Regions from separate parts of the Variovorax sp. V213 genome, predicted to be linked through region 1. Evidence: predicted binding sites of a transcription regulator. Region 1 holds the regulator's gene; the other holds the start of a gene.
The links. Region 1 encodes NrdR, which represses ribonucleotide reductase genes. Its sites were predicted from a motif close to CACNANATNTNGTG; they were not measured.
Positions count from the first base shown of each region.

Region 1 (7,649 bases):
CATCGGGCCGAAGTTGATGACTGGCTTGGGCCCGGCGTCGGCTGCGGCCTGCGCTGTTGCAGCGGGCGCCGAGGCCGGCCTGGCCGGCTCCGGGCTGCCGCCGACCATGGACTCGGCCGACACCGGCGCGCCGCCCACCTGCGGCGGTGGCCGGGTGGTGGTGCTCGTTCCGCCCAGGCTCCTGCGGGTCTTTGCCTCGGTGGTGGCCGCTGCGGCGGCATTGGCCTCCGCTTCGCCCTTCTTGGTGAGGTTCACAAGGTTCAGGCGGCCTGTGGGATCGACGATCACGCGGGCGAAGAAGTCGGTCAGCGTGGTTTCGCGCACGTCCACCGCCGGCGCCGCATTGGGCGCCAGGCTCACCTGCAGGCCGCGCAGGCTCAGGGTCTTCCAGCTCAGCAACTGGTTGTTGTTGCGGTCGAAGCCGGGCGATTGCGTGAGCGAGATGCTGTTGGCCCGGAAGTCGTCGAGCGCAGTGTCGCCCGCCAGCTTGAGGGTCATGCCTGCCGGTGCGCTCGCAAAGCGCACGGTGCCGCGGTAGCTCGCGAAGGCACGGCGGATGTCCACGTTGAGGGCATCGGCGTAGTAGGCCTTGAAGGCATGGGCGGGAAACGATGCCACGTCGAGCCGGCCCTCGGCCGCGAGCGGCTTGAGCACCAGGTTGCCCTTGTAGTCGAAGCGGCCCGGCTCGGAACGCCGCGAACCGATGCGGCCCGAAATCTGCAGGGGCGACACCGTGGCGGTGTCGGGTGCGACTTTCTGGGCGTTCACGTTCAGCGCCGTGATCTCGACCGCGACCGGCGTCGCGCTGGCCTTGTCGGCATAAGAAAGCGTGCCGTTCTCGACCGCCAGGGTGCCGATGGTCAAGGCCCAGGGCTTGGTGTTGGCGCCGGGCGGTGCCGTTGCGGGGCCCGCGCCGGCAGGCTTGGGCGCAGCCACCTTGGCCTGTGCCGTGGCCCCGTTGCCGGCGGCCGGCGCCTTGAGCCAGCGCTCGAACATCCAGCGCTTTTCGTTGTCGCGCTCGACGTTCACCTTCGGGTTGGTGGCCGTGAACGAAGCCACGTTCAGCGTGTGCTTCGTCATGTCGACTTCGGCATCGACCAGCTCGAAGCGGCCGACGCTTGCCAGCGCGGTCTTTGCCTGGGTGAGCGCGAGGCCGTCGGCGGCCAGGCGGCGGGCCTTGAACCTGAGATCGGGCTCCGCCCAGACGATGTCGATATGCCCGCTGAGCTTGCCGTCGAGCGTGGGCTCGAGGCTGTGCGCCAGGTAAGGTGCCGCCAGGGACAGCGGCAGCGCATCGACTTCGGTCTGCACGTCGGCCTTCTTGTCGGTGGCGCTGCCCTGGAACTTGAGCGTTGCGCCGCCAATGGCAGTGCTGCCGCTGAACTGGGCCGGCTTCTCCATGGGCCAGGTGACGCCGGTCAGGTCGAGGCCGAGCGCGCTCGCCTCGACGGCCGCCGCGGGCTGAACCGTTTCATCGCGCCACCCGATGCGCCCACCGCTGAGGGCGACCTTGTCGACCTGGACCTTCAGCTTCGGCTTTTCAGCCGTCTTTCCGGCCGGGGCGCTGGCTGCGGACGCAGGCGGCGCCACCTTTTCGGCGGCCCCCGTGGCCGGGTCGGTGGCGAGCAGGTTGAGCCGGCCTTGCGCATCGCGTGCGACCGCAAGCTGCGGGTTGGACAGTGCAACTTCGCTCAGATGGAATACCGACTCCAGCGGACGCACGTCCGCCAGCGCCAGCTTGAGCGAGTCGAAGCCCAGCAGGTCCCGGCCCCGGGCGTCGCCCAGCCTGGCCCCCTGCGCTTCGACCGTGCCGGTGATCTTGAGGCCGGCCGTGGCGGCTTGCTCGAAGTCGATTTTCAGGTCGGCGTCCAGGCTGCCCGCCTGCAGCTTCACAGGCAGGCCGCCCGGCAGGTAACCCAGATAGGGCGCGAGGTCGAGGCCCTTGAACTGCAGATGGGCGTCGGTCTTGCGGCTTTTCGCGAACGGCGTGGTGAGGGCCGCCGAATCGAACTTGCTGCCGTTGAGCGCGAACGCGAGCTTGGGCTCGGTGTTGACGTCGCGCTTGGAGGCGAGGTTGCTCAGGAAGGGCACGTTGAGCACGAAATCGCGCAGCTCGTGCTTGCGCTTGACCGTCTGGTCATCGAAGTCGACCGCGCCGTTCTTGATCGAGATGTTGTAGATCGCGAAGCGCGCCGGCTCCGCATTGGGGTCGGACGGCGGAACGGCAGCCAGCTTGGCCAGGATGTCGTCGATGTCGTACTTGCCGTCGGCAAGGTGCGTGAGCAGGATGGCCGGCGATTCGATGGTGACGGCGTCGATCACCGGCGCCAGGCGGGCGAGCGATTGCAGTTCGGCGTCGGCATAGATTCGCTTGACGGCCACCTGGGGTCGGCTGCCGTCGGCCGTGGCAATGCGCAGGTCGTCCAGCGCAAGTTCGAGGGTCCAGGGCTTGAAGTCGATCTTGCCGACCGTGACCTGCCGACCGAGCTTCTCGCTCGCGATCTTCTGAAGCTGGCTCTTGGCGATCGGCGGTACCGCCAGCCAGGCCACGATCCAGAGCGCCAGAAGAGCAAGCACCGCGACGATCCCACGTCGCACCCATTTGTTTTGTTTGAGCGAAGCTGCATCCATCGAGGGAGTGTGCCGCAAAGAAAGAACAAGGCAGAAACAAGAAAGCCCGGCAATCAGACGAATGTCTCATTACCGGGCTTGATGGCGGGCCTAAGACCCATGCCATCGATTCGCGCGACCGGAAGTCAATGGTTCCTGCCGTGCTGGCAGCAAGAGATTGCCGCCGTGGGTCCTCTGTCATTCGAGCCTTCGACTTGCACCTCGGGCTACCTGACTTCGGAACACGCCTGATCACTCAGGCGTGTCCAGATTAGGCGCCCCTCCCCTGCATTGCAATCCCATCCACCAAGGGATTACCCTTGGGTAGGCCTGCTCAATGGGAACAATCTGTTTAAATATGTAATTGCATAAGAACAAGGCTTCTTATGCTTGACCGGGTATTTAGCCACGCTAGAATCCGGCCTGCCCCTGGCTGCCCAGACCCAGCAGGGGCCTCCTGAATCCGCCGCCGAATTCCCCCGGCTTGATCAGGTCGCCGCGCTCCTACCCCTACACCTCCATGCGCGGAGCCTGATTCGTACCAATCCAAGCGCCGCAGCCTTCATCCACCGCCTTCCAGCGTTGCGAACAGGTGCCGCACAGAAAGGAAGAGCGATGAACAAGGCGTTTGATGCCACGGCCCGCGGGCTGAGGACCTTTGCGTCCGATGTGGCAGACGGCTTTTTTGAAATCACCCACAACGGGTTTGCACTGGTCGGCCTGGCCATCGTGTTCGCGGCCCTCGCCCTCGTGGCACGCCCGGACCTGCGACAGACCGGTGAGGAGCAACTGATGGGCTGGCTGCAATCGCGCAAGCCGGCACCGGAAGCCACTGACCTCGAGCCGACCGCCATCGTGCGCACCACGGCCGCAAGCCCCGGCGACCTGCCCAAGCAGCAGGCCGCCGTGGCCTATTGGCTCAGCAAGAAGTACCGCGTGGCGGCCGAACCGCTGAGCGTGCTGGTCGCCGAGGCCTATCAACTCGGCAAGCGCACCAAGCTCGACCCGACGCTGATCCTCGCCATCATGGCCGTCGAATCGAGCTTCAACCCATTTGCCCAGAGCCAGGTGGGCGCCCAGGGCCTGATGCAGGTCATGACACGCGTGCACGGCGACAAGTACGAAAGCGCGGGCGGCACGCTCACCGCCTTCGACCCGGTGACCAACATGCGCGTTGGCGTGAAGGTCCTGCAGGAATGCATTGCCCGCGCCGGATCGCTCGAAGGCGGGCTGCGTTACTACGTGGGTGCCGCCAACCTCGAAGACGACGGCGGCTACGCATCCAAGGTGCTCGCCGAGCACGAACGGTTGCTGCAGGTGGCCAATGGCCGCAATCCGCCCACGACGGCGCCGATCGTGCGCGCGCAGCCGATTCCCGTTGCGACGCCCCCGAAGCGGCAACAGGCCTCCGAGCCGGCCGCCGACCCGCAGAAGGTGGCCCTGCTTTCGGAAGTTTCCTGAGCCCCTCGGCGATGGTCAAAAGCGTGGGGTGCGCTACACTTCACCCCGTACGCGACTGGCGATAGGCGCAGCACCCCTCGGTGCCCCGCGCTGACGTGGAATACCACTGGGAAGCGTGCCGCCTGGCATCCATACAGGCGTTCAGCCGTTCGCCTGGGCAGCCCTTGTTTGGTTGAAGAACAAGGACCTCGTCTTCAAAGGACTGCCATGTACCACCGCAATATCCTGGTCGAACAGACCGACCCCGAAATCTGGGCTGCCATCCAGGCCGAAAACGCGCGCCAGGAACACCACATCGAGCTGATCGCGAGCGAAAACTACGCCTCGCCGGCCGTCATGGCCGCCCAGGGCTCGCAGCTCACCAACAAGTACGCCGAAGGCTACCCCGGCAAGCGCTACTACGGCGGCTGCGAACACGTCGACGTGGCCGAGCAGCTCGCCATCGACCGCATCAAGCAGATCTTCGGCGCCGACGCCGCCAACGTGCAGCCGCATTGCGGCGCCTCGGCCAACGAAGCCGTGATGCTCGCCTTCCTGAAGCCCGGCGACACCATCATGGGCATGAGCCTGGCCGAAGGCGGCCACCTGACCCACGGCATGCCCCTCAACATGAGCGGCAAGTGGTTCAACGTGGTGAGCTACGGCCTGGACGCCAACGAAGCCATCGACTACGACGCGATGGAGCGCAAGGCGCACGAGCACATGCCCAAGCTCATCATCGCGGGCGCCTCGGCCTATTCGCTGCGCATCGACTTCGAGCGCTTCGCCAAGGTGGCCAAGGACGTGGGCGCTATCTTCATGGTCGACATCGCCCACTATGCGGGCCTGGTGGCCGCGGGCGTGTATCCCAACCCTGTGCCGCACGCCGACGTGGTGACGTCCACCACCCACAAGAGCCTGCGCGGTCCGCGCGGCGGCATCATCCTGATGAAGTCGCAGCACGAGAAGGCCATCAACAGCGCCATCTTCCCGGGCCTGCAAGGCGGCCCGCTGATGCACGTGATCGCCGCCAAGGCCGTCGCGTTCAAGGAAGCCATGACGCCCGAGTTCAAGGCCTACCAGCAGCAGGTGGTGAAGAACGCCCAGATCGTGGCGGACACCCTCACCGAGCGCGGCCTGCGCATCGTGAGCGGCCGCACCGAAAGCCACGTCATGCTGGTCGACCTGCGCGCCAAGGGCATCACCGGCAAGGAAGCCGAAGCCGTGCTGGGCAGTGCCCACATGACGATCAACAAGAACGCGATTCCCAACGACCCTGAAAAGCCGATGGTGACGAGCGGCGTGCGCATCGGCACCCCCGCCATGACCACGCGCGGCTTCAAGGACGAAGAAGCCCGCATCACCGCGAACCTGATCGCCGACGTGCTGGAGAACCCGCGCGACGCCGCCAACATCGATGCGGTTCGCGCCAAGGTCCATGCGCTGACAAGCCGGTTCCCGGTCTACCGCTGATCCAGGAAGACGTGGCCGCATGAAATGCCCTTTTTGCGGTCATCTCGAAACGCAGGTCGTCGAGACCCGCGTATCGGAAGACGCCGACTTCGTGCGCAGGCGCCGCCAGTGCAGCGCCTGCGACAAGCGCTTTACCACCTATGAGCGGCCGGACGTCAACTTTCCGGTCGTCGTCAAGAAGGACGGCAGCCGCGCCGACTTCGAATCGGGCAAGGTTCGCGCCTCGATGATGCTGGCGCTGCGCAAGCGGCCGGTGAGCATCGAGCAGATCGACAACGCATTGCTGCGCATCGAGCAGAAGCTGCTCGCCAGCGGCTTGCGCGAAATCGATTCGACCAAGGTCGGCGAACTCGTGATGCGCGAGCTCAAGAAGCTCGACAAGGTGGCCTACGTGCGCTTTGCCTCCGTATACCGGAGCTTCGAAGACGTGGACGAGTTCAGGCAGCTGCTGCGGGACATCTGAGCACACACGCTCGCGGTGGGTTCGTTCGGCGGTTCAATTCAGCCATTCACTGGCTGTCCTTGCCACAAGCGCCGCTTCCGCAATCCCCCTTGACTTCGGGGTTGCAGACCCTGGCTCGGCCCGACGCCGACACCACGATCGACGCCCTGCGGCCCGACTCCGCCTTCAGGGTCAGGCACCCGGCGCCGAAACCCGAGCTGCCCGCCCGGCGAGAGAAGCCGTTGCTGTCGTAGTCCAGCCCCTGCACGAATCCGTCCCCCAGCGCCGCGTCGACGCTGATTCCGGCCGGCAGCTTTTCGAACTTGCGCAAAGTTTGGGGCACGGCGTCGGATCCCGACCGCACGGCCCATCCGCTCGACCAGTCGTTTCCATTCAGCGCCACGACGTGGACCCGCTGCGAACGTTGAATAGCCTCGGTCCGGGCGAAATTCAGCGCCGCGACGAAGCCGTTGGACGCGGCCGCAAGGCGCTGGTGGAGCAGCAGATCGCGAAATGCGGGGACACCGAGGGAGCCCAGGATCGCGACGATCGCAATGACTGCCATCAATTCCACCAGCGTGAAGCCGCCCTGCGGCGCGAGCACTCGCCCGCGGCCACCCGCTCTCATTGCCAGCACCGCCCGCCCGCAGTGCCGTCGCAGCCCTTGTCGCCCGTGCTGTCGATCCAGAGCGTCCCGACCTCCGGATCGGAGAGGCCCGGCCTGGGGGTTGCGGTCAGCCTGATGCAGCGGTCGATGGTGTCCTGCCCCTCGCAATTGCCGCTCTGGACGAGGTATTTGCCGCCTGCGCCGCCCTCCCCGGAGCCGCCTTCGTAGCGCCTGTACTGTCCGCTCAAGGTGTAGTTGCGCTCCTGCTGCTGCATCTGCTGCACCAGGGCCGACCGCGCCTCGGTGCGCCAGCCTTTGCGCACGAAGTCCAGGTACGACGGGTAGGAGATTGCGGCCAGGATGGCGACGATCGCAAGCACGATCATCGCTTCGATCAAGGTGAAGCCGCAGCTGCGCCCGGCACCGCGTTGCACTGCCTTCATGGTTTCGCACCCCGGTAATCTGCAATCTGGCGCCAGTTCAGGCGCCCGGACACCCGGGAGACCTGGCCGCCCTCCACAGGCCGCGCGATGGACATGCGAGGCGCACCCGAGCCACCGGGAACACCGACGTTGACGACGGAAAGCTTCTTCGTTTCCGTTCGGCGTCCGAACGCATCGGTGGCCGTGTAGGCGCCCTCGCCCAGTTCGACCAGAAGAGGCGACGACAGCAGCCCGACGCTCGAAAGGACGCAGGTTCCGCCTTGCGACAGGCCGGTCATCGCATTGACCGCGCAGCTTCGGCCGCCACCGTTGGCGCTGCATGCCTCGGCATTCGGTATCAGCGTGTTGAAGAACAGATAGCCGTCGCTCAGCGTCAACCGCGAGACCTGCCGCTCGCCCAGTTCCAGCGCGCCCGGAAAATCGAAATACCAGCCGCGGCGGCTCACGGCGCTGCCGGTGGCGGTGCCATAGACGAAGGGCTCGCCCAGGATAGCCGGCAACGACTGGCCTGCGGCGGCAACAGCCCGCCGCGCCTGGAGTTGCGTACGCGTTTCGCCGGCCGGAATCGCCTTGCCGCTGTCGTACACGCCGTACAAGCTCTGCACGCCGCGGTTCGCGCGGCCCATGTCGTCGG
Region 1 is NZ_AP028664.1:2,002,027-2,009,675, reverse strand. It holds gene ACAM55_RS09565 (DUF748 domain-containing protein) at 1-2,631, opposite strand, end outside; gene ACAM55_RS09560 (transglycosylase SLT domain-containing protein) at 3,226-4,071, shown strand; ZMP/ZTP riboswitch at 4,113-4,237, shown strand; gene glyA (serine hydroxymethyltransferase) at 4,279-5,523, shown strand; gene nrdR (transcriptional regulator NrdR) at 5,543-5,986, shown strand; gene ACAM55_RS09545 (GspH/FimT family pseudopilin) at 6,033-6,569, opposite strand; gene ACAM55_RS09540 (type IV pilin protein) at 6,590-7,015, opposite strand; gene ACAM55_RS09535 (pilus assembly protein) at 7,012-7,649, opposite strand, start outside.

Region 2 (7,649 bases), 2.3 Mb from region 1:
CGCCTTGAACTCGTTGGTCCAGAGGCCGGGGTTCTCGAGCTTGAGCTGGTTGATCAGGTCGATGCCGAAATTGCAGTGCATCGATTCGTCGCGCAGGATGTACTGGTACTGCTCGGCGGCGCCGGTCATCTTGTTCTGGCGGCCCAGCGCGAGGATCTGCGTGAAGCCGACGTAGAAGAACAGGCCTTCCATCAGGCAGGCGAACACGATGAGCGACTTGAGCAGCGTCTGGTCGGTTTCGTGCGTACCGGTCTTGAAGTGGGGGTCGCTGATGGCGTCGATGAACGGGATCAGGAACTGGTCCTTCTCGCGGATCGACGGCACTTCGTTGTAGGCGTTGAAGATTTCGCTCTCGTCCAGGCCGAGCGACTCGACGATGTACTGGTACGCGTGCGTGTGGATCGCTTCTTCGAATGCCTGGCGCAGCAGGAACTGGCGGCATTCGGGGGCCGTGATGTGGCGGTAGGTGCCCAGCACGATGTTGTTGGCGGCCAGCGAGTCGGCGGTCACGAAGAAGCCGAGGTTGCGCTTGACGATGCGGCGCTCGTCTTCGGTCAGGCCGTTCGGGTCTTTCCACAACGCGATGTCGCGCGTCATGTTCACCTCTTGCGGCATCCAGTGGTTGGCGCAGGTGGCCAGGTACTTTTCCCAGGCCCACTTGTACTTGAACGGCACCAGCTGGTTGACGTCGGTCTGGCCGTTGATGATGCGCTTGTCGGACGCCTTGACGCGCTGCGCAGCGACGGGAGCTGCTGTGGGCTGCTGTGCAATCGACGAAGTCGGAGCGTCCACCGATCGGCCTGCGGTCATGCCGCTGGTCGATGCGTGGTGTTGCTGCAATCCTTGTTGCATATCCTTTGATAAGGAGGGCTTGACTTCTTCGTCCCAGGTCAACATAGAAAAATCCAATGCTCAATTATCGGAGCAACGATGTGAGTTGCAAAGTGCTCGTTCACATCGCGCTCCATTTATGTGGTTGTTATGTTGCTCTCATGCATCGCGCGATGTCAGTCGATGCCGTGATCGACTGAGAGTTCGCGCGTCGTGCATGCACCTCTCGCTGACTTCACGGGCGCGTCATTGGCATGCTTCGCAAGTCGGATCGTCGACGCCGCAGAACGCGATGTCGGTTGCGGGCATCGCACTCATCTGCGCCTTCGCTGCGGCCGCTGCGGCTTCGAGCGCGCTCATGCCCGAGGGTGCATCGCTGCCCGACGACACCGCATTGAGGCGGCCCGATTGCACGGTCGACTTTTCGGCGTGCGTCGCGCTCTGCGTGCGCAGGTAGTAGGTCGTCTTCAGGCCGCGCAGCCATGCGAGCTTGTAGGTGTCGTCGAGCTTCTTGCCCGATGCGCCGGCCATGTAGATGTTGAGCGACTGTGCCTGGTCGATCCACTTCTGGCGGCGCGCGGCGGCTTCGACCAGCCACGTGGTCTCGACTTCGAACGCGGTGGCGTAGAGCGCCTTCACGTCTTGCGGCACGCGGTCGATCGGGCGCAGCGAACCGTCGAAGTGCTTCAGGTCCATCACCATCACGTCGTCCCACAGGCCCAGGCGCTTCAGGTCGCGCACCAGGTAATGGTTGATGACTGTGAACTCGCCCGACAGGTTCGACTTGACCGAGAGGTTGCCGAAGCAGGGCTCGATGGACGCATCGACGCCGATGATGTTGGAGATCGTCGCGGTCGGGGCGATGGCCACGCAGTTCGAGTTGCGCATGCCGTCGGCCTTGATCTTCTGGCGCAGCGCGTCCCAGTCGAGCGTGGCCGAGCGGTCGACTTCGACGTAGCCGCCGCGGGCCTTCTCGAGCAGCTCGAGGGTGTCGATCGGCAGGATGCCCTTGTCCCACAGCGAGCCCTTGTAGCTCGAGTACTTGCCGCGCTCGCGCGCCAGCTCGGTCGACGCCCAGTAGGCGTGGTAGCAGATCGCTTCCATCGACTCATCGGCAAACTGAACGGCTTCCTGCGAGGCGTAGGGAATGCGCAGTTCGTACAGCGCGTCCTGGAAGCCCATCAGGCCCAGGCCGACCGGCCGGTGGCGCAGGTTCGAGTCGCGCGCCTTCTTCACGGCGTAGTAGTTGATGTCGATCACGTTGTCGAGCATGCGCATCGCGGTGGCGATGGTCTTCTTGAGCTTGTCGTGGTCGACCTTGCCGTCCTTCAGGTGCTGCAGCAGGTTCACGGACCCCAGGTTGCAGACGGCGGTTTCGGTGTCGCTGGTGTTCAGCGTGATCTCGGTGCACAGGTTCGACGAGTGAACCACGCCGGCGTGCTGCTGCGGCGAGCGCACGTTGCAGGCATCCTTGAAGGTGATCCACGGATGGCCGGTCTCGAACAGCATCGTGAGCATCTTGCGCCACAGGTCCGACGCCTGGATGGTGCGCGCGGGCTTGATCTCGCCGCGCGCGGCCTTTTCTTCATAGGCCACGTAGGCCTTCTCGAAGTCGGCGCCGAACAGGTCGTGCAGGTCGGGCACGTTCGAGGGCGAGAACAGCGTCCAGGTGCCCTTTTCCATCACGCGGCGCATGAACAGGTCGGGGATCCAGTTGGCCGTGTTCATGTCGTGCGTGCGGCGGCGGTCGTCGCCGGTGTTCTTGCGCAGCTCCAGGAATTCCTCGATGTCGAGGTGCCAGGTTTCGAGGTAGGTGCAGACCGCGCCCTTGCGCTTGCCGCCCTGGTTCACCGCCACGGCCGTGTCGTTCACCACCTTCAGGAACGGCACCACGCCCTGCGATTCGCCGTTGGTGCCCTTGATGTGGCTGCCGAGCGCGCGCACGCGGGTCCAGTCGTTGCCCAGGCCGCCGGCGAATTTCGACAGCAGCGCGTTTTCCTTGATTGACTCGTAGATGCCGTCCAGGTCGTCCGGCACGGTGGTCAGGTAGCAGCTGGACAGCTGCGAACGCAGCGTACCGGCGTTGAACAGCGTGGGCGTGCTCGACATGAAGTCGAAGGACGACAGCACTTCGTAGAACTCGATGGCGCGGGCTTCGCGGTCGATTTCATTCAGCGAGAGGCCCATGGCCACGCGCATGAAGAAGGCCTGCGGCAGCTCGATGCGGTTCTTGCGCACGTGCAGGAAGTAGCGGTCGTACAGCGTCTGCAGGCCGAGGTAGTCGAACTGGTTGTCGCGCTCGGCCTTGAGCGCAGCGCCCAGGCGGGGCAGGTCGTACTGCAGCAGCTTCTCGTCGAGCAGCTCGTTCTCGACGCCCTTCTTGATGAACTGCGGGAAGTAGTCGGCGTAGGTCTGCGCACGCTCGGCGGGCATGACTTCGCGGCCGATGATTTCCTTGAAGATCGTGTGCAGCAGCAGGCGGGCGGTCGCGAAGGTGTAGTCGGGATCCTTCTCGATGAGCGTGCGGGCGGCCAGGATCGAGGCCTTGTAGACCTCGTCGAGCGGCACGCCGTCATACAGGTTGCGCATCGTCTCGGCGACGATCGGTGCGGCGGTGATGCCGTCGCCGAGGCCCTCGCAGGCCGATTCGATCAGGCCCTTGAGTTCGTTCAGGTCGAGCGCGACGCGTTCGCCGCCGTCCAGCACGTGCAGCAGCGGCGTGGCCTGCGCTTCCTGCGCGCCTTGCTTGGAGCGCTCCTGCGTGCGGCGTTCGCGGTACAGCACGTAGGCGCGCGCGATTTCGTGGTGGCCGCCGCGCATCAGGCCGAGTTCGACCTGGTCTTGCACGTCTTCGATGTGGAAGGTGCCGCCGCCCGGACGCGAGCGGACCATGGCGCGGATCACGCCTTGCGTGAGGGTGTCGACCGTTTCGCGCACGCTGGCCGAAGCCGCGCCCTGGGTGCCGTGCACCGCCAGGAAGGCTTTCATCATCGCGATGGCGATCTTGTTGGGTTCGAAGGGAACCACGGCGCCGTTGCGGCGAATGATCTGGTAGTGCGCGAGGTTCTGGGCGGTGGTGGGGCCCGCGGCGTCGCGTTGCTGGGACGGCGTGGAGGGAACGGCACGCGGGGTCGATGGGGTGTTCAGGGCAGTTTGCATTCGCTTCCTCTCGGTTGGCAATTCTTGTTGGATGGCAGCGCCTTGGCTGGGCGTTGCGCCGGCGTTGTTGACCGGACGGAGGACACTATATCTAGGGTGCCGAGGGTCTACAAGCCACTACAGGTAGTGTTTTGCAGAAGTTTAACCCCTACGGGTATTTCTCTAGGATTCGGCATACGGCCATCGGTGCCGCGTGAATACTGGCCTATGGTCGCGCAGGCCGCATGGGGCGTGGCCTGCCGGACGATTTGGGCCTGCAAGGCGCATGGTTGCTACGCTGCGCGCCGGCATTTGCGAAACGTGGGCGGCTCAAGCACAGCGCATCGCGGGGCGCCGCGCGATAAAAAAAATTAGCGCGGGATCGCCTGCTCGGGAAACATTTGCAAGTTCCAGCCGAGTTGTCCGCGCAGCAATTGCCAGTCGAAGCCGGCGCCCGGGTCCTGCTTGCGGCCCGGTGCGATGTGCTCGTGGCCGGCGATGTGGGCAATGGCGTAGTGCTGCGCGATGGCGGCACAGAGGCTGGCCAGCGTTTCGTATTGCGCCTCTTCGAAACGCTCGCCTTCCAGGCCTTCGAGTTCGATGCCGATTGAATCGTCGTTGCAGTTCTGGCGGCCGCGCCACGCCGACACGCCGGCATGCCAGGCACGGTCGTCGCAGCTCACGAACTGCCAGAGCTCGCCATTGCGCCGCACATAGAAATGCGAGGAAACCTCGAGGCCGCGGATGGATTGGAAGTAGGGGTGTGCGTCCCAGTCGAGCTGGTTGGCAAAAAGCTGTTGCACGGCATCGCCGCCGTATTCGCCGGGCGGCAGGCTGATCGAATGCAGCACGATCAGGTCGGTCTGCGCGCCCGCGGGCCGGGGACCGAAATTCGGCGAGCGCAGCGCCTTGGCGAAGCGATACCAGCCGGCGTGCCAGAGGCCGTCGCCGTGGCTGCCCGCGCTGGCCGGTGCGTCAGTCGTCGGCATGGCTGGTGGCACCTTCGTCGCCGTTGGGCGTGGTGATGCCCAGCCGCGCGATGCGGTAGCGGATCTGGCGCAGGCTCATGCCGAGCCGCGCCGCGGCCGCCGTGCGGTTGAAGCCGCTTTCGCGCAGCGCGCGCACGAGAATCTCGCGCTCCTGCTGGTCGAGGTAGGCCTGCAGGTCGGAGGGAAGGGCGGCGGGCCTGGACTCCGCAACCGCGCTTGCGGCCGGAGCGGGCGCGGCGGGCGATTCGACGCCGGCCTCCGACGCAGAAGTCGGCAACGCAGGCGCGGACGCTGCCGCGCCTGAGGAATCGGCCGGCGCCGCGGCAGGCTGTCCTCCCGCCGTCAGGTCGAGGTGCAGCTCGTCGCCGTCGTTGAGCGCCACGGCGCGATGCAGCAGGTTCTCGAGTTCGCGCACGTTGCCGTCGAGCGGATGCTGTGCCAGGCGGCGCAGCAGATCGGCGGACAGGTGGGGCACCGGCAGCCCGCCGTCCTGCGCAATGCGCGCGAGCAGCGCGGCGCAAAGCGCGGGCAGGTCTTCGCGCCGGTCGCGCAGCGCGGGCACCGCAATCTCGATCACGTTGAGCCGGTAGAACAGGTCCTGCCGGAAGCGGCCGGCCTGGACTTCGGCATGCAGATCCTTGTGCGTGGCGCTCACGATGCGCACGTCGACCGCGTCTTCCTGCGTGGAACCGATCGAGCGCACGCTGCGCTCCTGGATGGCGCGCAGCAGCTTGGACTGCATCGCCAGCGGCAGGTCGCCGATCTCGTCGAGGAACAGCGTGCCGCCGCGCGCGGCCTGGAAGTAGCCGTCGCGGTCTTGCGACGATCCGGTGTAGGAGCCCTTGCGGGCGCCGAAGAATTCGGCCTCGAGCAGGTTCTCGGGAATGGCGCCGCAGTTGACCGCGACGAAAGGGCCTTCGCTGCGCTGGCTGCAGGCGTGCACGGCGCGCGCCACCAGTTCCTTGCCGGTGCCCGATTCGCCGCGCACCAGCACCGGCGCCATGCCGCGTGCCACCTTGGCGATGCGCGACTTGACCAGCCGCATCGGCTCCGAGTCGCCCACCAGCCGTTGGAGCGACGCGACGCCGCTGCCTGGAATGACGGGCGCATCGGTGCGTTCGCCCGTTTCCGCCGGCGCCGCCCGCGCCGCCTTGGTGGGCAGCGCCTGCTGCGCCTGCACGGCGGAAGCGACCACTGCGCGGAACTGCTTGAGATCGACCGGCTTGGTCAGGTAGTCGAACGCGCCGGCCTTCAATGCCTCGACCGCGTTTTCGGCCGAGCCATAGGCCGTCATCACGACGCAACGCTCGCTGCGCTGGTTCTTCTGGATGCGATGGATGATTTCCATGCCCTGCCCGTCGGGCAGCCGCATGTCGGTGATCACCGCATCGAAATGCGCGGCCTCGAGGTGCTGCCAGGCTTCGGAGACGCTCCCGGCGGCCTCGACGCGATAGCCCTCGCGCAGCAATGTCAGTTCATACAGGGTGCGCAGGTCGGGTTCGTCGTCGATGACCAGGATGTTGGCCGGACGCTGCAGGGAAGGAGGAGGAGTGCTCACGGCGCTATTGTGTCAGCCGGTTTTCGCTTGGCGCAAAGCTGACGAAGAATTCGTTGCCTTCGGGTCCGCCCGCGACGAGCGCACGCCGTTCGTAGCCGATGGTGGCGCCATGGCGCCGGCACAACTCGCGGCACAGGAAGAGGCCGAGCCCGCTGGAGCGGCTCTCGGAAGAGAAGAAGGGTTCGAACAGATGGCGTTGCACCGCCGGCTCCAGCGGCGCGCCGTCGCTCCACACCTGCAGGCTCGGCCGGCTGGAGCTGCCGCGTTGCATGGTGGTGACGACCTGGATCGAGCCTTCCCGGTTGCCGGCGTAGCGCGCCGCGTTGTCCAGCAGGTTCACGAGCAGGCGGCGCAGGTGCTCGACGTCGAAGCGCACTTCGCTGTCGGCGGCATCGAGCGTGATCAGCACGCCCTGGCGGTGCGTCTGGCGCACCCATTCTTCGGCCAGCGCACGCACCGCGGGGTCGAGCGCGACCTGCTCGCCGAGCGAGAGCACGCGCTGCTGGCGCGCGCGCGAAACATCGAGCACGTCGTCCACGATGCGGGCCAGCCGCTGCGCGTTGTGCTGGACCATGCTGGTCAACTTGCGGTGTGCGGGATCGGTGAGGTCTTCATTGAGCAGGGCGCTGGCCTGCGTGATCGCGGCCAGCGGATTGCGGATTTCATGCGCCACCGCCGCCGACATACGGCCCATCGCGGCGAGCTTTTCGGTACGGATGCGGGCCTCCAGTTCGCGCAGGTCTTGCAGGAACATCACGCAGAGGCTGTCGACGCGCTGGTCGCTGGTGGGCGTGAGCCGCGTGCGCACCCGCACTTCGCGCGCGGCGCCGCGCGCTTGCGCCACGGGGATTTCCTCGCTTTGGGGAGCGCGGCGCGCAAAGGTCTGGCGTGCCAGCGCCGCCAGTGCATGCCAGGCCGGCTGCGCATGCAGTGCAAACGGGAGGGCGAGCCGGGCCAGGCCTTGTCCGAGGATGGCGTCGGCCGCCGGATTGGCCGCATGCACCATTCCCTCGGCGTCGATCACCAGCACGCCTTCGCTCAGTGTCTCGATCACCAGGTCGTTGACCTGCGCCTGCATCTGCGCGCTGCTGCGGTTGCGCAGCGCGGTTTCTTCTTCGCGCGCGAGCCGGCGC
Region 2 is NZ_AP028664.1:4,261,960-4,269,608, reverse strand. It holds gene ACAM55_RS20275 (ribonucleotide-diphosphate reductase subunit beta) at 1-897, opposite strand, end outside; gene ACAM55_RS20270 (ribonucleoside-diphosphate reductase subunit alpha) at 1,078-3,990, opposite strand; gene ampD (1,6-anhydro-N-acetylmuramyl-L-alanine amidase AmpD) at 4,341-4,958, opposite strand; gene ACAM55_RS20260 (sigma-54-dependent transcriptional regulator) at 4,945-6,495, opposite strand; gene ACAM55_RS20255 (nitrogen regulation protein NR(II)) at 6,521-7,649, opposite strand, start outside.
Region 2: a site for NrdR is predicted at 4,074-4,087, ahead of ACAM55_RS20270 (ribonucleoside-diphosphate reductase subunit alpha). Genes of this name have one in related genera too.